Regions from separate parts of the Faecalicoccus sp. LCP19S3_E2 genome, predicted to be linked through region 2. Evidence: a T-box and tRNA genes for the amino acid it is inferred to sense, from the RefSeq annotation. Region 2 holds a T-box; the other holds one or more tRNA genes.
The links. The T-box of region 2 lies ahead of ACTQX6_RS03690 (valine--tRNA ligase). A T-box ahead of a tRNA ligase gene usually reads a tRNA of that ligase, here a tRNA-Val.
Positions count from the first base shown of each region.

Region 1: it has a tRNA-Val gene. The T-box ahead of ACTQX6_RS03690 (valine--tRNA ligase) is inferred to sense a tRNA for this amino acid. The anticodon was not compared.

Region 1 is NZ_JBQKEP010000009.1:272-10,917, reverse strand. Features, by position in the region: gene ACTQX6_RS08810 (ABC transporter substrate-binding protein) at 309-1,280, shown strand; gene ACTQX6_RS08805 (ABC transporter permease) at 1,297-2,151, shown strand; gene ACTQX6_RS08800 (ABC transporter ATP-binding protein) at 2,144-2,896, shown strand; gene ACTQX6_RS08795 (hypothetical protein) at 2,943-3,152, shown strand; gene ACTQX6_RS08790 (hypothetical protein) at 3,209-3,361, opposite strand; gene ACTQX6_RS08785 (DUF368 domain-containing protein) at 3,500-4,351, shown strand; gene ACTQX6_RS08780 (type 1 glutamine amidotransferase domain-containing protein) at 4,549-4,974, shown strand; gene ACTQX6_RS08775 (hypothetical protein) at 5,012-5,233, shown strand; gene ACTQX6_RS08770 (nitroreductase family protein) at 5,230-5,997, shown strand; gene ACTQX6_RS08765 (ArsR/SmtB family transcription factor) at 5,981-6,355, shown strand; gene ACTQX6_RS08760 (transporter accessory protein) at 6,431-7,021, shown strand; tRNA gene ACTQX6_RS08755 (tRNA-Gly) at 7,160-7,233, opposite strand; tRNA gene ACTQX6_RS08750 (tRNA-Lys) at 7,238-7,313, opposite strand; tRNA gene ACTQX6_RS08745 (tRNA-Thr) at 7,322-7,397, opposite strand; tRNA gene ACTQX6_RS08740 (tRNA-Val) at 7,410-7,485, opposite strand; tRNA gene ACTQX6_RS08735 (tRNA-Gly) at 7,540-7,613, opposite strand; tRNA gene ACTQX6_RS08730 (tRNA-Gln) at 7,620-7,695, opposite strand; tRNA gene ACTQX6_RS08725 (tRNA-Tyr) at 7,701-7,784, opposite strand; tRNA gene ACTQX6_RS08720 (tRNA-Val) at 7,810-7,885, opposite strand; gene ACTQX6_RS08715 (hypothetical protein) at 7,892-8,389, opposite strand; gene ACTQX6_RS08710 (rod shape-determining protein) at 8,482-9,465, shown strand; gene ACTQX6_RS08705 (MmcQ/YjbR family DNA-binding protein) at 9,452-10,345, shown strand; gene ACTQX6_RS08700 (hypothetical protein) at 10,324-10,467, shown strand; gene infA (translation initiation factor IF-1) at 10,585-10,646, shown strand, end outside.
Region 2 is NZ_JBQKEP010000003.1:66,437-77,082, reverse strand. Features, by position in the region: gene ACTQX6_RS03700 (ABC transporter ATP-binding protein) at 1-1,975, opposite strand, end outside; gene ACTQX6_RS03695 (MarR family winged helix-turn-helix transcriptional regulator) at 1,994-2,452, opposite strand; gene ACTQX6_RS03690 (valine--tRNA ligase) at 2,651-5,269, opposite strand; T-box leader at 5,301-5,504, opposite strand; gene ACTQX6_RS03685 (hypothetical protein) at 5,549-5,776, opposite strand; gene ACTQX6_RS03680 (hypothetical protein) at 5,915-6,238, shown strand; gene ACTQX6_RS03675 (hypothetical protein) at 6,330-6,677, opposite strand; gene ACTQX6_RS03670 (hypothetical protein) at 7,035-7,298, opposite strand; gene ptsP (phosphoenolpyruvate--protein phosphotransferase) at 7,454-9,157, opposite strand; gene ACTQX6_RS03660 (hypothetical protein) at 9,319-10,494, opposite strand; gene ACTQX6_RS03655 (class I SAM-dependent methyltransferase) at 10,564-10,646, shown strand, end outside.

The sequences.
Region 1 (10,646 bases), on a different contig from region 2:
GGCGGAAGAGATCAAACAGAAAGATGTGCGCCAAGCGAGTCAGGGGTGGTGAAAGCCTGATCGTAACAGTTCTGCAAATGGACTTCCAAGGGCAAGGTGAAAACGAGTGAGTAGCCAAGACGTGACTTGTACGTTACAACAAGAGAAATGTGATAGCATTTTATATGAGTGGGTATTTTTACCAATACAGGTGGTACCGCAGATCAAGAAACGATTTGTCCTGTGTCAAAGTATTTTGACATGGGACTTTTTTCTTTTATACCCGCGAATTGCTATCCAAACAATGATAAAGAAAAGGAGAAGACAAAATGAAAACTTTATCAAAATTGGCAGCTGCCGCATTGACTTGCAGCGTATTGTTTGGATGTTCTTCATCCGGTTCGGATATTCCGACAGTCGGTGTTTCTCAGTTAGTGAGCCATACTTCACTCAACACGATTCGCGATGCGTTTGTAGAACAGATGGAAACGCTGGGGTATAAAGACGGAGAGACGATAAAATATGATTTTACCGATGCTTCCGGACAGACAAGTAACTTGACTTCGATCATGTCACAATATCAGGATGAAAAGGTTGATGCGATCGTTGCCATTGCCACACCGACAGCGCAGGCAGCGGCTAATGTATCCGATGAGATTCCGGTCGTATTCAGTGCCGTCAGTGACCCGGTTGGGGCAGGATTAGTCAAAGATATGGATAAACCATCCGGCAATATTACAGGAACCAGCGATGAAGTACAGATCGATCAGATCTTAGACCTGGCTAAAGAAATCAATCCTGAAGTCAAGACAGTTGGATTCTTGTACAATGCCAGTGAAGCCAATTCCAAGGCAAACTTAGAAAAGGCAAAGAAATACTGTGAAGAAAACGGATTGACATTACAGGAAGGTACCGGCTCTAACTTAACCGAGCTGCAGAGTGCTGCCAGTGTTCTATGTGAACAAGTGGATATCTTATTAGCACCAAATGATAATACGGTTGCCAGTGGTATGGCAGCTCTATCACAAATTGCACTCGATGCCGGTGTTCCATTCTATACCGGAGCTGATTCCATGGTGCAGGACGGTGGTTTTGCGACGGTTGGTATCGATTATGAAAATTTAGGTAAAGAAACAGCCAATATGGTGGATGAAATTTTAAAAGGTAAAAGTCCTGCCGATATACCGGTAAAGGTCTTTAAAGATGATTTGAATATTTATGTGAACCAAAAGGTATTAGATACTTTAGGAATTATCTTACCGGAAGATATTCAAAATAACGAACATTTAGTGATGATGTAAGATAGGAGTGAGCTTTGTGTCCTTGGCAATACTTGAAAGAGCGTTAGAGTTAGGATTGATCTTTTCCATCCTTTCTCTGGGCGTATATATTTCGTTTCGAATTTTAAATATTCCCGATCTGACAGTAGATGGAAGCTTTACGACCGGTGCGGCTACATGTGCGGTATGTACGGTACAGGGACATCCGATACTGGGACTTTTGTTAGGTTTTTTGGCGGGCTGTGTGTGTGGCTTGATCACAGCATTCTTACAGACAAAAATGAAAATTCATGCGTTATTGGCCGGAATCTTGACCATGACCGCTCTTTATTCCATCAATCTTAGGATCATGTCCGGCTCTCCCAATATTGCCTTGTTGAATACGGATTCCGTGTTTACGATGATTCCGTTTACTTTGTTGGTCCTGGTAGTAATCAGTGTTTGTGTGGGGCTATTCTTATTTGCCTTCTTTAAGACCAATACTGGTTTGATGTTGCGGGCGACCGGCGATAATGAAACGATGGTCAAATCCAGCAGTATCAATGTAGATACCATGAAATTTTTAGGCATGTCTCTATCCAATGGACTAGTTGCCTTATCCGGTGCTTTACTGGCCCAATACCAAAACTTTGCCGATGTGACCGGAGGAACCGGGATGATGGTATTAGGATTGGCTGGTATCATTATCGGAGAAGCGATTCTGCGCAAAAAGACGATTGGTTTTGGCCTTGCCAGTGCCATCGTGGGGGCCTGTATTTATAGGGTGCTTTACACGATTGCCCTGCAGTTTGGCATTCCGGCAACCGATATGAATATGATGTCTGCCATTTTAGTTGCCTTGACTATTTCCATTCCGTATCTAAAGAAAGTGAGGGAAAAAGAAAATGCTTAAATTAGAAAATATATCGGTCATTTTCAATAAAGGCACTTCTTTAGAGAAAGTCGCATTGGAGGATTTCAGCGCTACGATCCAGGATGGTGATTTTATCACGATGCTGGGCAGTAATGGGGCCGGAAAAAGTACATTGTTTAATGTGATTACAGGTGCATTAAAACCGGCGAAAGGAAAGATTTTTCTAGATTCGGAAGATATTACACGACAGAAGGAGCATGTACGGGCTCGCTATATCGGTCGCTTGTTTCAAAACCCGGAGCATGGAACAGCCCCGCATCTAACGGTGGAAGAAAATCTTGCTTTGGCGTATTCTTCCGGGAAATATGGAAAGTTTTCTCTGGCGGTGCATAAACAGGATCGTGCCTATTTTCAGGAAAAGCTGAAAACCTTGGACATGGGCTTGGAAGATCGTTTAAAGACACCGATCGGACTTTTATCCGGTGGGCAAAGACAGGCGGTAGCTTTGATGATGGCTGTGTTAAATCCGCCAAAGATCTTATTATTGGATGAGCATACAGCGGCTCTAGATCCTAAAAGTGCGCAAAAGATTCTGGAAATTACCAATGAACTGATTCAAAAAGAGCATATGACAGCGTTAATGATCACGCATAATATTCAGGATGCTTTGGATAATGGAAATCGTCTGTTTATCTTAAATGAAGGGAAATTGATTCAGGATATGGATTTTGCCCAAAAAAGTCAGTTAAAGCCGGCAGACATTCTAAATTACTATGCGGTTTGACAAACGGTAAAAAACAGATTAGACTAAAAGCACGAGGTATATGAATATGAGTGCAATTGATGAATTGAAATCTATTTCTACAAAAAAACATGTTGTGACCAGTATTGAGTATGACTGTCCATCTCAGGAAAAAGAAGATGAGGTTTTTGATACGGTACAAGGTATCTTAAAACATCATTTGGATGAAGTCGCAAAGATCACATATGATCTGGAAGCAGAAAACAAAGTAAAAGTTGAAGTGACACAAAACTTATAAAATTTTATTGAATTCGTTGAACGATGACAATTCCTGAGAGGGAATTGTCATTTTCTTTAAGAAGATTTTTTATTCATCCGAGAGTAAATAACGGCGATGATCAAAATGATACATCCTGCCAGAACGGTCGGTGTCTTAATAAATACATAAAGCAGAAATAATAGAGCGGCTAAAAAATAAAGAAGCATCGCAATGATATTTTTATTCATACAGACCTCCATTTCTTTTTATCCATTATAAAAAAGGGACTTTGTAAATACAAGCGTATTGTATCTATACGAAATATTAATTTGTAGATAATGTCTTTCTATGATATATTTCATACATGGTTTTTTAAGGAGGTACCTATGATAAAGATGATTCTTCAGGGAATGATTGTTGGTATTGCCAACATTATTCCGGGAGTAAGTGGTGGCACGATGATGGTGGCCATGGGATTGTATGATAAGTTGATTCACTCTATTACTCATTTAAAGAGTGAATTTAAAAGTAGTATGAAGTTATTATTGCCAATTTTCTTTGGTGCTGCTTTGGCTATTGTTATTTTATCCCGCCTGTTTGAATTTCTCTTACAGAACTATCCCATTCCGACGAATTTTGCGTTTTGCGGCTTGATTGTCGGAAGCCTGCCATTTATTTTAAAAAAGGTAAAAGGATCAAATCCCGTAAAATCAAGTAATTGGATTCCTTTGTTGATTTTCTTTGCTATTGTGGTTGGTATGGCTGTTATAGGAGAAGATAGTGGTTCAGCACAAAGGCTTCAAGTGGATCTTTTACAATTTCTTGTTTTGCTGTTTGTGGGAATCATTGCAGCGGCTACCATGGTTATTCCTGGCGTGAGCGGGTCTATGATGTTGATGCTTTTAGGTTATTATGAAACGATTTTATCTTATGTAAATCAAACTGTAGATGCTATTACAAGTTTTGATATACCGGCTTTCATCAACTGCTGTATGGTGATGATTCCGTTCGGTGTTGGCGTTGTTTTTGGTATTTTTGCGATTGCTAAGCTAATTGAATGGATTTTAATGCGTTGGGAAATATCAGCGTATTATGCTATCATTGGTTTGATAACGGCCAGTCCTGTAGCAATCCTATTAAAAACGGACTGGAGTCAATCCTCGATTATGATGATCGTTATAGGTCTGATTACTTTTATTGCAGGATGGTTTGTCGCCAGCAAACTGGGGGATGAATAATCGATAGTAAATGAACTTGCATGTTGAATTTTAGACATGCAAGTTTTTTTATATAAAGAATCGATGAGATTTACTAATATCAGAAATTAGTCCTTAACATATTCAAATTGAATGGGAAAGACTTTCTTTACCAATCAGACAAAAACAATCGGTTTATGGTATAGTGGTTCAAACGAATAAACGAAAGGAATGTAACGATGAAAAAGATACTGATCGTAGAAACCAATATACGCACATATGGAGCAATTGATAAGCCGACCGGTTTATGGTTGGGAGAACTGATTCATTTTTATGATGAAATGGTCAAGATGAACTATGAGGTGGATTTTGTCAGTCCGGCAGGTGGCTATGTGCCTATTGATCCGGTTTCCATAAAATATGCTGATTCTATCGATTATAAATGGTATAAAGATAGAGATTTTATCGATCGAGCTTTGGCAAAGACCCAAAAGCCGCAAGAGATCGATCCCTGTGCCTATCAGGCAATCTATTATACCGGAGGACATGGTGTCCTGTGGGATTTTGTAGAGAATACAGAACTGAAACAGATTGCGGAAACGATTTATGAACAAAAAGGATATATCAGTGCCGTATGCCATGGTGTAGTTGGTTTATGCCTCTAAGTGATGGTAACGGGCACCTCTACTAAAAAATAAACATGTGACAGGCTTTACCAACACAGAAGAGTTGTTAAGCCGGAAACGAAATCTGGTTCCTTTTTCTACGGAAGATGCTCTTAAAGAAAAGGGAGCATTTTATTCAAAGAAAAGATTCTTTACAAGCTATGCGATTGAGGATCAAAGACTGATTACCGGGCAAAATCCATGGTCACCCAGAACTGTCGCAAAGCTGTTGATTCAAAAACTGGAGGAAGTAGTATGAAACATGACATAAAGATTGATGTGCAAAAATGTATAGGATGCAGACAATGTATCAAAGATTGTCCGGAGCAAAATATCAGGCTGATACAAAACAAAGCACAAATTCAATCGCAGGACTGTATGAAATGTGGTCATTGTGTGGCAATCTGTCCACAAAATGCGGTAACGATGACAGGCTTTGATCAAGAACCCATTCAATGCGATCAAAAGGAAATGGATCCTAAAGAACTTTTATACACTATTCAAACAAATCGTTCTGTACGCCAATTTCAGAAAAAAGAGATTCCAAACGATGTGATACAAGATCTCCTGGAAGCAGCTCGTTATATGCCTACTGCCAGAAATATGCGAGATGTGGAACTGATCTTGTTGCAGAAAGAGCGGGAGCAGGCAGAAAAGATTGCCGTACATTTGTTTCGAAAACTTTTAAAAGGGCTGAATTTATTTAGTAAAAGATATAGAGAATTTCTAATTGATGATCATTTCTTTTTCAAAAAGGCACCTTTGGTAATCGTTGTTGTCGGTAAGGATAAAACGAATGCGGTATTGGCGGCTTCGGCCATGGCACTCATGGCCAAAGCACATGGTCTTGGCGTTTTATACAGTAGCTTTTTTACACTGGCAGCTCATACTTCTATAAAGTTGAAGCGAATGTTGAAAATTCCTAAAGGTAAAAAAGTACAGACAACGCTTGTGATAGGGTATCCTTCTATAAAGTATGCACGTGGTGTACAAAGAGAGGCGCTTCATGTCCAAAGTCGATAATTCGTTGCAGGAAGCGTGTCAAAAAAGGATCAAAGATCTCCGTAAAGATTTTTTAAGTTTGCGCACAGTCTTTTTAGCTTTGGGAGATGAAACCAGACAGCTCATCCTTTTAACATTGTTGGAACAAGAGCCAAAGGAACTTCGTGTTAATGAGCTTGCACAACATACCTATCTATCAAGACCGGCTGTATCGCATCATTTACAAATCTTAAAGAATGCCGGTCTTCTTGAATTGCGAAAAGAAGGAACAAAGAACTACTATTCTATAAAGAAAGAAACAATGATTTTTTATCAAATGAAAGAAATGTTCTCTAAAATTGAATGTACTATCAGGGAGAAACAAAACCAAGATCAATAAAATTAGAGTTAATATATAGTTTTTATAGGTATATTCGTATACAATAGATAAAAATCAACAACAAGGAGAATTTTAATGAACCAAAGAAAAGTTGCCTTATTTACTCTATGTACAGGAATTATGATATGTGGTGTTGTTCTATGGATCTTGATCAATAAGCAACAGGAAACAAAGACTGAGACTCCGAAAGGTTGTGAGGAGCACTCCGCCTGCAGTATTGATGAAACGGATAATCAAAAAGACGATTGGTTTATAGCATTAACGATGGAAGATGTGTTACAAAAACTAGAGGATCAGGAAGATGGCGTATATTATTTTGGCTATGAAGATTGTCCATGGTGCCAGGATGCTGCACCGGTTTTAAAAGAAGTGGCACAGGAACATCAGAAAGAGGTTTACTATATTAAGACCAGAGATGAAGATCATAATCTTTTGTATGATGATGAACAAAAGGAAAGAATCATCAATTATTTGGGTGAGTATATGGAAACGAATGAAGATGGTCAGCTTACCTTGTATGTACCGATGGTCGTAGAGATGAAAGATGGAAAAGTAAAGAATTCTCATATTGGAACAGTAGATAGCTATGATCCTAATGAAAGAGAAATGACAGAAGAAGAAACCAAGCAACTAAAAGATATTTATGAAGCATTCTTTAAGGAGTAAAAAAATATCAGCCGATTATAATGGAGTTAGTCGGCTGATTCTATTTATTGGATAGAAAGTGAAATATGGTTTGTATTGAATTTGTCATGAACAGGAAAAAAATAAAAAAGCCTTCATCTAAAGGCTTTCGAGACAATGTGGAGCAGGTGATGAGAATCGAACTCACGTAGTCAGCTTGGAAGGCTGAAGTTCTACCATTGAACTACACCTGCAAAGTGGTGACCCGTGGGCGATTCGAACGCCCGACCCTTTGATTAAAAGTCAAATGCTCTACCAGCTGAGCTAACGGGTCAAAAATAATGGTGCCGACTATAGGAATCGAACCCACAACCTACTGATTACAAGTCAGTTGCTCTACCAATTGAGCTAAGTCGGCACAAAATAATAATGGTGGAGGCTAACGGGCTCGAACCGCTGACCCTCTGCTTGTAAGGCAGATGCTCTCCCAACTGAGCTAAGCCTCCAATTGCCATACAATAATAGCAGATGTTTTTAGGGCAGTCAAGCATAAAATACACTGGAGCAGGTGAGGAGAATCGAACTCCCGTATACAGCATGGCAAGCTGTTGTTCTACCATTGAACTACACCTGCATTTAGTGGCTGGGGTAACTGGATTCGAACCAGTGAAATGCAGGAGTCAAAGTCCTGTGCCTTACCGCTTGGCTATACCCCAAGAAATGGTGGAGGAGGACAGATTCGAACTGCCGAACCCGAAGGAACAGATTTACAGTCTGCCGCGTTTAGCCACTTCGCTACTCCTCCATGTTTAATTGTTGGGGCTAAAAAATGGTGGAGGCTAACGGGCTCGAACCGCTGACCCTCTGCTTGTAAGGCAGATGCTCTCCCAACTGAGCTAAGCCTCCATTCATTTAGCGCTTTCTTATACTAACAAATTCTTTTTTGGATGTCAATTTTTTTCTGAAATTTTCCACAAAATTTTTATATTGGATATCCAGTCCTTTTAAATAAGCCTCTCCAATAGCTTTGTTGTGGGTACGAATCGACTTATAAACAAGCGTATCCTGATAAAAAAGATAAATCGCCGGATCTAAGATCGTATAAGTTTTTCCAAAAACAAATTTTTGACGAATACAGCCAAGTTGATCAAATAAATCTTTATTTGTACTTTTTCCTACTTGAAGACTGGTGGCATACGTATTCAAAAAATTCTGTATGGTTGTGCTTTCATCTTGCGTGAGAATCCATATGGGCAAATGAATTTGGGTAAATAATTCTTCCCAATCCAACCAATAATCCAGATATTGTTTTCCTTTTTCCGTTTCCAAATGCTCTACGATCGTCAAAAGTGTAAAGTCGGTTGGAATTTCCATTTTTTTATTCTCTGAAGAAATGATTTCTATTTTCATGATTTATACATGAATGCGCACTTATAGTATAACATAGAGTCTGACTTTTAACTATGCTATACTTATATTATATATAGAAAGTGATGAAGATTATGATTCGAGTAGGTATTGATTTAGGAGCCGATAAAATTCGACTGGTCATGGAAAACGAAGGTTTGCTCTTTGATGAGGCTTGCATGGTCGCATTAGATCAAAAAGGCAATGTACTTGCCATCGGTGATGAGGCAAAGGAAATGAAAGAATCTTTAGATCAAAAAATCCGTGTCATTTCGCCTTTATCACAAAACAAGATTGACTTTGATGCCTTACATGCTTTGTTGGAACAGCTGATCTATGACTATAAAGTTTTTCGAATGTTTAAGAAGACGGTTCTATTGTTTAGTTATCCGATGGCGCTAAATCGTCAACAAAGAGAAGAATTGAAACAGCATTTATTAGAGTTTGGAGCCTATCGTGTTTATTTTGAACAGGAAATCTGGGTGGCGGCTATCGGTGCGCAGTTAAATCTGTTTATTCCTGTTGCCAGCTGTGTATTAAATCTGGGTTCTTCTAATTGTGATATTGCCGTATTCAGTAACGGGCAGATGCAAAGAAGCAGTCAGTATAAAGTAGCGGGAAGGCATGTTAATTTGCTGATCCAAAAATGGCTGCGTCAAAGTTGTCATATGCAGATCAGCGATTCCATGGCTGAAAAGATCAAAATCAACATCGGGCAGACACAGATGCAGAAACAACCGAAAACCATGTTGGTGCAGGGTGTGAATATGCAAAGTCAAAAATTGATGTCTTTGCAGTTGGATGAAAATATGCTGGTTCCGGTGTTATATCCATTGTGTGAACAATGGGCCAGATGGATCTATCATTTTTTGTCCGGCTTGAGTCCTGAACAACAGGAAGATGTACGCATGCGAGGAATCATTTGTTGCGGCGGGACCATGTTGTTAAAGGGATTGAAGGAAAACCTGCAGAGTTTAGTCAACTGTCCGGTCTATGTAACGGATGATCCACAAAGTACCGTATCACAGGGCTTGGAAATCTTATTGGAGCGTATGGGAGAAAACGATGCTGGAAGATGAGATCTTTAAAAAATATACGGTAGATTGGAACTTGCTTGTATCTTATGGCTTTATCAAAGAAGAAAAGGGATATCGTTATGTCAGAAATCAGGTTCCCGGTTTTAAAGCGATTGTATTTGTGTTTAAGGATGGTCATGTAAAGGGGACGATATGGGATACGGCCTTGGATGAAGAATATGTTAACTATCGAATCGAAAGTCAAAACGGGGCCTTTGTTTCCGAGATTCGGGAAGCATATATCGCATTGTTAAAGGATATACGAGCACACTGTTTTAAGGAAACGCCTTTTGTATCCAGACAGGCCAATCGAATTGCACAAAGGATATTGGAGGAATATCAGGTTAGTCCGGAATTTTTATGGAAGAGAGATCCGCTTAGTGGTGTATTTCGCCATCCTAAGAATGGAAAATGGTTTGGAATCATACAACATATCAAAGCCGATAAATTAAAAGAAAAAGCACCGGGCTTTATCGATATACTGAATGTGAAGCTGGATGAACAATGTGCTGTAAAGATACTGGAACCCGGCTTTTATCCCGCCTATCATATGAATAAAAAGAGTTGGATCTCAGTTTGTCTGGATGATACGCTCAGTGATGAAGAAATCATGGATGTGGTTAAACAAAGCTATATGATCAATAGTCCGGATCCGTACTGGCTGATTCCCGCCAATGCCAATTATTATGATATGATCCATATTTTTGATAATACGGATGCCACGCTTTGGAAACAGTCGGTACCTATGTATGAAAAGGATATTGTTTTCTTATACGTATCAAGTCCTTATTCCAGTATCTTCTATCAATGTGAGATCATAGAAGCAATCTGGATCATGTATTTGAGGATGAAAATATTCATATGCAGAAAGCTATGCGTTTAAAGCTGAAAAAGCGTTATGATATTTCAGAATTTACTTTGGAACGCTTAAAAGAATATGGGATCAAATCGGTGCGAGGGCCTCGTCATGTGCCAAAAGCACTGGTAAAATTGTTGAAAGAATAAAAAAGTCAGGAAAAAGTGCATGTTTTCTTGGCTTTTTTTGATTTTGTTTGGTAGAATGATAGATGGCTATTTATGCCAAGTCATTTCATTATTCAGTAAGGAGGCGTTGTAGAATTCATGTCGAAGCAGGATAAGATCGAGATCGATGGGATCGTTGTTGACACATTACCTAATGCTGC
Region 2 (10,646 bases):
TGGCATCGGTCTTATAATCCAGAGCACTAAAGGAATCATCAAAAATATAAATTTCCGGTTTGCGAATCAAGGCTCTGGCAATCGAAAGTCTTTGTTTCTGACCGCCGGATACATTGGTTCCCTGCTGGGCGATCGGTTCTTTAATCCCCTTTGGCTTGGCATCGACAAATTCTTTAGCCTGAGCAATAGCTAAGGCTTCATCCATTTCTGTTGCATCGGCATCCGGTTTGGCATACTTCAAGTTAGATTCGATCGTTCCTGCTAATAATACACCTTTTTGTGGAACATAACCGATTCGATCACGCAGGCTTGAGGCATCTACATTGCGAATATCTACACCATCCACACGAATCGTACCTTCGCTGACATCATAAAATCTAGGCACCAGATTCACTAACGTACTTTTCCCGGAACCTGTGCTCCCGATAAAGGCCGTTACTTCTCCGGGGCTGGCGGTAAAGCTGATATCGGTTAATACATCTTCATCGGCACCGGGATAGCGAAATGAAACATGATCAAATTCGACTTCTCCGCGTTTTGTTTTATCAAAATCCATCGGATGTTCGGGTTCAAATACGGTATTTTCTGTTTGTAGAATTTCATAGACGCGCAACGCACTGACGTTGGCTCTTGGGATCATGATGGCAATCATCGTGATCATCAAAAAAGCCATGATGACCTGCATTGCATACTGCATGAAGGCCATAATGCTGCCGACCTGAATCATACCACTGTCCACTTGACCGGCACCCACCCATAAGATCAATAGTGTTGTTCCGTTCATCAAGAACATCATCAAAGGCATCAACAAGGCCATGGCACGTGTCGTAAACAAACTGACCTTGGTAATATCCAAATTGGCTTTATCAAACTTTTTCTGTTCTACCGATTCATTGTTGAAGGCACGAATAACAAGAATACCATCTAACAGCTCTTGAACCACACTATTGAGCTTATCGGTATATTTCTGCATCTTTTTAAATTTCGGCATCACGACGGCAAACATAGCTCCGACAATGCTTAAAATCACAACCACGCAAAGCGCAATAATCCATGTCATACCGGCTTCACTTTGCAGAACATGAAGCAAGGCCCCAATTCCAATGATTGGCGCATAGATCACGATACGAAGGATCATGATGATTGCCATTTGAATCTGTTGGATATCATTGGTCGTTCGAGTAATCAAGGTGCCGGTATTAAATATCCCAAAGTTTTCATTGGAGAAATAGGTCACCTTTTTAAACACATCATTTCGCAAGTGAAATGATATACCGGCGGCCACCCGACTGGCAAAATAGCCCACTAAGATTGCACAAATACCACTGGCCAGTGCATAGGCCAACATGACAAGTCCACTTTGAAGGATATAGCTTTGTTGCAGTTGTGTCATATCCATACCTAAATTTTTGTATTCCGTAGATACAAATTGGGCACTCATCGTAGTGATTGTCGATTCGCCTAGGCTTTTGATTTGCTCATCAGCTTGTTCCTTAAACGTCTCTAACTCATTTTCCATCAAAAAAGATGCCAGCTGTTCTTGCGATAGTCCTTCCTTTTGCATAGCCTGCATCACCATCGTAAATGTCATCTGCAGCTGTGTTAAATCCTGGTTTAGTTGATCTAAAGACTCTTTTGACAGATCAGTATCTAAAAAATAAACCGGTTCTTTTTCTAAGGCCGGAACTTCATCAATCTGTTTTGAAGTGGCATTTGTCGGTTCAACTAAAGTATAGGCATCTAAGATTTCTTCCTTAACATCCGCATCGGCCAAAAATAAATAGCCCTGCATCGTTTTCTTGGAAACTCTTTGATACACACCGGAAGTGATTCCCTGATTTTGAATTCCCACATTTACAATATTTTGCATCGTATCCGGTAAATTCAATTCACAATACGCCTGTCCAAACAACAAGACGACAATACAGAAAACGCTTCCGATAAATGGCTTAAAATATCTGAATAGCTTGCTCATTCGATTCCTTTCTTTCCATTACATCACACACGAATCTTCCTGCATTTTTTCTTGTACAAAACCAATCATCTTCTCTAGAATACGGTGAAAATTTTCACAGTCTTCCGGACCCAACATGTCCAGAAATTCATTCAATCGAGCCTGATGACAACTCCATTTCTCTAACATTTTCTCTTTGATATCATCCGTGATCTGAATATAAACCGTTCGCCGATCCACGGTAGAGCGAACACGTTTTACCCATCCGTTTTTTTCATAACCTGTAATGATCTGACTGGCAGCAGCCGGTGTCACTTTTAAGTTTTGTGCTAATTGTGACATGGTCACCTGATGATGTTCGTTATCCGTATAAATATAGATCAAAATACTGAGATCTCTTGCCCGAAATCCCTTAATAGGCCCTCTGGACTTTCTTGTTAACTCCATCAAAGACAACATAGAAGAATTGATCAAATCGATCGTTTCTTGTTTTGACATACTAATCTCCTTTCATTAAGACTCTTAATCTTTTAGTATCTAAATATTATCATCTCATGAACTAATGTCAATATAAAACTTATCTTTTGTGTAAGTTATTTTAATTTGCTTAAATTATTTATATTTTATCAAAAGGAATCATCCATACAGTTTAGCCATAATAAAAAGCTCCACAATGGGAGCTTTTATTTGTAAATCTTAACCGATTTTCTTTAAGATCTCTTCTAAGTTAGCCTGTGTCATATGCAGTTGATCTTCATACGAAGCCAGTTTTGCCTTTTCCTGATCGACTTTAGCCTGTGGTGCCTTGGATACAAAGTTTGGATTGTTCAACATACCGCTGGCACGTTTGATTTCTTTTTGAAGTCTTTCAATTTCCTTTTCCAGCTTTTCTTTTTCTTCGTTGTAGTCAACCAAATCTCCCATACGAACACGAAGTACCGCTTTTTCCAGAGTACGGCTCAAAATATCTTCATCTTCGATCGTTTCAAAGTTAACATGACACATACGGTCGATAATGCGTTTATAATCGTCCGAAAGATCGATCACACTTCCCTGTTCATCCACAATGGATATCGCAAGCGGATTGCTTGGTTTCATATTGTATTCCTGTTTGATCTCACGAACTTTTACAATGATCGATAAAGCCAGATCGACAAATTCTTTTTCGTTTTCTTTGGCATCGAGTTCAACTTTTTCCGGCCATGTTTCCACATTGATGCTTTCTTTATCATGTGGCAACGACTGATAAATCTCTTCCGTTACAAACGGCATAAAAGGATGTAATAGCTTACAGATGTTTGCCAATACAGTAAGCAGTACAGCTTTTGTAGAAGCAACGATATTCTGATTTTCACTATATAAATTGGCTTTACTTAATTCAATATACCAGCTGCAGAAATCATCCCATACAAAACTATACAATTCATTGCCTACCATGGCAAATTCATAGCGGTCCATATTCATCGTCACGTGATCGATGACCGTATTCATTCTTGACAAGATCCATTTATCGACAGCACTTAAATTTTCCGATTTTAATACCGGCTTTTCATCCTGGAGTTGCATCTGTACAAAACGAGCTGCATTCCAGATCTTGTTGATGAAATTCCAGGCGGCATCCATCTTCTTATCATCAAAGCGAAGATCCAAGCCCGGTGTAGAGTTTGTCGTTAAGAAGAAGCGTAAGGCATCCGCTCCTTTATCTTGAATGACATCCATCGGATCAATACCGTTACCCAGGGATTTAGACATCTTGCGTCCTTTGGAATCACGAACTAAACCGTGAATCAATACATCCTTAAACGGACGATTTTTCATACAATATCGTGTTTGGAAAGCCATACGGGCAACCCAGAAGAAAATAATATCATATCCTGTAACAAGACAATCATTTGGGAAATAACGTTTTAGATCGTCTGTTGTTTCCGGCCATCCCAAAGTTGAAAAAGGCCATAAAGCACTGGAGAACCAAGTATCTAATACATCTTCATCCTGCTGCCAGTTTTCAGGATCTTTTGGATCTTCCATGCCTACATAGATTTCACCTGTTGCCTTATTCGTCCAGGCCGGAATTCGATGACCCCACCATAACTGACGGGAAATACACCAGTCTTCGATATTCTCCAGCCATTGTTCAAACGTCTTTTCAAAGCGGGAAGGAACAAAGTTGATCTTTTGATCTTCAATCTTTTGATTTTTTAAAACTTCATCGGCCAATGGTTTCATCTTTACAAACCATTGCTTGCTTAAATATGGTTCTACGATTACACCGGTACGTTGCGAATGTCCTACCTGATGCATATGTTCTTCAATATGATCGACAACATCGGCTTTTTCAAAATCTTCGACCAACGCCTTACGACATTCAAAGCGATCCATACCGGCATATTTATGTGCCATTTCATTCATCGTGCCATCCGGATTCATACAGATCGGCATCAGCAAATTGTATTTTTTAGCCAACATGAAGTCATTTGGATCGTGGGCCGGGGTACACTTCATAACAGCTGTACCAAAGTCCATATCGATATAGTCATCCGCCATGATCGGCAATTCTTCCTCATTGGCCGGATTAATCGCATGCAGGCCAATGATATCCTTATAACGTTCATCATCCGGGTGTACAAAGATAGCCTGGTCGGCAAACATTGTCTCCGGACGTGTTGTAGCAATCACCAGTTCTTTTCCGGTTTCCACCACTTTATATTTAAAGTAGTACATGTGACCTTTGATCTCTTTATGCTCAACCTCAATATTGGATAAAGCGGTCTTGGCTTCCGGATCCCAGTTGATGATTCTTTCGCCCTGATAGATCAGGCCATCATTATACAGATCGACAAAGACTTTTCGTACCGCATGGCTCAATCCTTCATCTAATGTAAAGCGTTCTCTTGTATAATCTAAAGACAAGCCTAATTTAGCCCATTGTTTACGAATCGTTGCAGCATATTCTTCTTTCCATTCCCAGGCGCGATCCAAAAATTTCTCACGGCCAATATCATAACGAGAAATACCCTCGTCTTTTAAACGAGCATCTACCTTGGCCTGTGTCGCAATACCGGCATGATCCATACCAGCTACCCACAACACATCATAGCCCTGTAAACGTTTATACCGACAAATAATATCCTGCAATGTCGTATCCCAGGCATGACCCAAATGTAGCTTACCGGTTACATTGGGTGGCGGGATCACAATACAATACGGTCTTTTTGAAAGATCCCCGGCTGTAAAATAACCTTGGTCGATCCAATTTTGATATTTACCGGATTCTACTTGTAAATGATCATACTTGGGTGCCATTTCTTTTTCCATAGTCATCCTCCTTCATAAAAAAAGCACATCCGATTAGGACGTGCTTGACGTGGTACCACCTAAATTCGTATGTAAAACATACCTCATTACACATAACGCTGTGTCTGCGATGTCTTCTACTCAACTCAAAGACCTGCTCCTAGACTACCTTCATCTTCCCTTTGTGCTTCTTTTCACCAACCAGAAACTCTCTACAACTTCCGGAAAAACTACTCCTTCTATTCCTCGCATTTATGTGTATAGTTTATGTTAAAAGGAATCAAATTTCAAGTTTAATTTTTAAATCAGAAATTGAAAGACAAGAGCCACAAGACAGATAAACAAACTGGAAGCTAAAACAGCACTCATTGAGATTCCAAAGGTTCCCACCAGAAAGATCAATCCCACCAATAAGAATGTACATGCGATGATCTCTAAACGTTCTCGAATCAGACTTGAAGAGAACTTAGAACGCGCATAACTCAAAACACTTAATGAAATACTACAAAATCCCATGACATACAACATTTTCCCTACCTCAACTTTGTCTTTATCATACGTCCTGGAAGTTAAAGCATGGACACTGCTGTGTTAAAAGAATGTAAAAAATAACTATACTTTTGATATTCTACGTGTTATAAAAAAAGTAGAAAGGTAGGTATTTGTATGATCACATTAGAAAACAACATCATCAAATCAGAGGATCTATCATGCAATGTCGCATCAATACAAAAAATTGAGCTGAAGATCGTCCCGGTTAAGAAACCTGCTTCTAAAACTGTTTTGAATTCTCTGGCCAATGCACTGAGTCAATCAATGTCTAATGGAGATGAACCTGTGCAGATCATTCTGCGCATTACCTGTGATGATCAAAGTATAAAAGACCTCGTTTGGAACAAAGAGCCTTATATTCGAAACAATCTGGACTATCATAAAGCTATTAAAGAAGCCAGAGCACTTCAGGAGCAAGTACAAAAATCCATTTCTTAGACACATCATTAAAAAGGAGACTTAAAATTGATCATCAGTCTCCTTTTAAAATAGGTTCTATCAATGAATGATTCTTTATTTTCTTATGTAATCAATGAAGCTGGAGATGTTGTAATACTTTTGACTGTAAGTCTTTTTTGACATGTAAAATGGAAAAGGCTTGTTGCACATCGGAAATAAGTCCACTTTCTAATAAACTGGAGATATTATCGACCAAGGTTTCTACTTTACCTTTTTCTAACCCTTGTTCAAGTCCTCTTTCCTGCCAAGCCAAAAAAGCACCCTCTGAAAATGTACACATCTTCTCTACCTCCGTTTTTAGTTCTTCCGTTACCACTATATCATATTTTTTCTCTAGGATAAGTCGTATTTCATCAAATTCTCGATTTGATAAAAACAATAAAAAAAGAAATTCCATAATATCTTTTGGTCGATTCATAATTTCCTCCAAGTAAATATTGGCATCAGTATGGATACAAGGATACAAAAGATAGATTTGAGAAAAGTCGTAACATTCCGGATCAAAGTGAAAGTTACCTCTTCTTACATGCTCCTGCGTTCGATATTCTAAAAAACAATTATCTTTTTGATGCGCATGATGAAGACAAATCCAGATAGAACGAATATCTATGATTTCATCAAAATCAGAATTTTGAAATCCTAAAGGATCATTCTTTTGTCCTGAAATCAACCTTGACATGTAATATCGACATCTGCGTGGCAACGCATATCGATATGTGTCCTGTCCCTGTGCTTCCAAATGAATTAAAATCTCTCGATGATTGTCAAGCGGATGTTAGATAGAGTACAAAAAATCATATCTGATAATCGCATCCGGAATGCTGGTATCTTCTACATTGTGTGAAAAAAGCTGAGGATGTAAGGAAGATGGCTGCATCAAGTCAATGATTTGATCAAGCGATAGATGTTTGAATTCCTCTAAACATTGTTGAAGAATACAAGCCTGAATTGATTTAAACGATAATATCTTTTTGCTTTGTGCATCAAAGAATCGTTTATCACTATTCAAAGAAAAACCAAGTGCATTTAATTCTATCATATGAGACCCTCCTACATATATATACGAAAATAAATCGGTAAACTATGAATTAAATTTATTTTTTTTAAGATACTTGATAAAAGTCTCATGTGATTGGTTCTTGTGTTGGCAAAATAAAAAAGGTATAGAGCCAAACCCTATACCTCAAAGGATATTTACTGTTCTACTTTAGATTGTACGTATTCTAATACTTCTTCAGCTGTTTGTTTGTTCAAGCATTCCTGAGCTAAATCTTTCATTTCTTCGTAGCTCAAAGATTTGACAACTTTACGAGCCTTCAGGATCTGTGTTGCGCTCATAGAGAATTCATCCAATCCCAATCCTAACAGAATCGGTACGGCATTCGGTTCTCCGGCCATGGCACCACACATACCAGCCCATTTACCTTGTGAATGAGCACCTTTGATCGTGTTGGCAATCAGACGAAGTACACTTGGGTTATATGGCTGGTACAAGTAAGATACATGTTCAGACATACGGTCAGCAGCCATAGAGTACTGAATCAAGTCATTGGTACCGATAGAGAAGAAGTCTGCATATTGGGCAAACTGATCAGCTAATACGGCAGCGGCAGGAATTTCAACCATCATACCTACTTCGATATTATCAGCTACCTGAACACCTTCGGCGATCAGTTCTTTCTTCACATCTTCAAAAATAGCTTTGGCATCGCAGAATTCTTTAACCGTTGCGATCATTGGGAACATGATGCACAGTCTTCCATAAACGGAAGCACGGCACAAAGCACGAAGCTGTGTACGGAAGATATCTTGTTCCTTTAAGCACAAACGAATTGCACGATATCCTAAGAATGGGTTCATTTCCTGTGGGAATTCATAGTAAGACAAGTGTTTGTCACCACCGATATCCAGTGTACGAACAACTACACGTTTACCCTGCATTCCTTCCAGAACTTGTTTGTAAGCTTCAAATTGTTCATCTTCTGTTGGGAAGTGATCCGAATCCATGTATAAGAATTCCGTACGGAACAAGCCGACTCCTTCACCACCGTTTTTCAATACGCCTTCTACATCTTTGAAACCACCGATGTTTCCGGCCAATTCTACTTCATGGCCATCTTTTGTCACTGATTTTTCAGAAACCAGAACCTTTAATTCTTCTTTTTCTTTGGCATAAGCTTCTGCTTTTTCGTTATATGCCTTGATTGTAGCTTCATCTGGATTTACTTCCACAACACCATCTAAAGCATCTAAGGCCAATACATCACCTGTCTTAACTGCATCCATAACACCTGGGCATCCTACAACGGCAGGAATTTCCAAAGAGTTTGCCATGATGGCAGAATGTGAAGTCTTTCCACCGATTTCTGTGGCAAAGCCTTTTACATATTCGTTTAACTGTGCCGTATCACTTGGTGTTAAGTCGTGAGCAACGATGATTGAATCTTCATCAATGCTTGTCAGATCCGGAATGACCAAACCTAACAGATTACATTTCAAACGGAATGTTACGTCCTTAACGTCTGCAGCTCTTTCCTTGAAATATTCGTTATCCATGCTTTCGAACATTTCAACCATCTGTGTAGCAACTACTTCCGTTGCATATTCCGCATTCACTGATTCATTCTGAATCATATTTTTGATCTGTCCGGCTAATTCTGGGTCACCTGCCATCATCAGATGCGCATCAAATACAGCCAGTTCTTCTTCACTTAAGCGTTTTGCAGCTCTTTCTTTGACACCTTCAATGTCTTTTTTTGTTTTCTCCAAAGCTTCATCAAATTTTTTGATTTCTGATTCGGCATCTCCCTGTTTCTTTTCGATTACTACATTTGGTGTTTCCAGTTTATAGACCTTAGCTACGGATACACCAGCACTTGCCGCAATACCTTTTAACATGTAAAATCCTCCTATTTTTAAAGTACTTAGCTCTATACTCGTACAAATTTTATCACTTTTGATCACTTTTTACAATTTTTAAAAGCGGTTTCACATCATTTCTAAGATGAAGTGTTACATCGTTAAAAACAAGCCCTGTTTTCCATCCATTTTTTCTGTTTTTAATCCAGGATCGCAAACTCACTTTCCTTGATACATTGTTTTAAATACGGAATTTGTTTCTCTTCTTTCAGCGTACAATGAAAGAAAAGCTCTTCTTCCATAGAAACGATTTTGGCCTCTAAAAAGAAGATACCATCTTCTTTATATTCATGTATCCAAACGGACTTATCACGATATTGAATCGGTTCCTTTTTTTCCAGCTGATCCAATTGTGAACAAATCAAAGGTTGTTTAGATGCCTGAATCAAGTAGTCCCACTCATGTTCTTCCTTTCGAGCTGACATCAGACAAAGCGATTGTGTCACCGGATCATAGCTTCTTTCACAGGCACCTAACGCCACGACCTTTACATTTTCAAACAGGTGATATACTTCCATCAAACGATATTGATATACTTCCTGTTCCATGTTCACCGGATCTTTTAGCTGATCTTCTCTTTGCAGAAGTTGAATGTAGAAACGATATTCTTTGACCGGTAACGGGATGGAAGAATCCATCTTATAAGCCAGTTCGATATAATCACAGATCATATTTGCCATTTTATGCGTATGATCGTTCATCAAAGCATAAGGCCCATATCCTTCTTTAGCCAATAAAGTTAAAGCTGCATTTTTATAGTAGGATGCATCCATATCCCATTCATTCCATACATAAAACAGATCCATCAAATCATGCGGATCCATATGTAAAAACTCTTTGGTGTCGATATAACCGATCGGTGTCGCAATCGCATTCTCTTTTTCCATCGGCAAAAAGTAAGTTTCATCGTATAAATAGTTCTTATAGAAGACAGGTTCTCGCTTCACTAGATTGCCTCTTAAATAGTCTAACTCATCTTCATACAGATGATGCAGACGATGAAAGTTTCCATCCTGATCAAACTCCAGATCATCCACCAGTTCAAATTCTCCGTTCAGTTCTTGTTGAATATCCATAAAGATATCAACGCAAAACGCATGAAAACCGGCACCGGCATGACGGGTATTAGCACTTAAAATGACCTCTCTGTCTTCTTCATGAACAATGATCTTACCTTGTGGACAGACATCGATCTCTACAACATCGCCACGTTCTTCGATCTGAACATTTTCACGATGGGCAATCGCGCCCAGCACCTGATACAATTCATCTTTTTCTTTTTGATTTCTATCCTTACAAAACAGTTGTACAAACATTCTGATTCGCTCCTTTTCATTACTAACATTATATCAACACCGTCAAGAATCTATGTTATAATAGAAAACATGAATCAATGTACAAAGAATTGGAAGGACTATGAAGTCCTGGATACAGGAAACAAAGAAAAACTGGAACGATGGAATTCCAT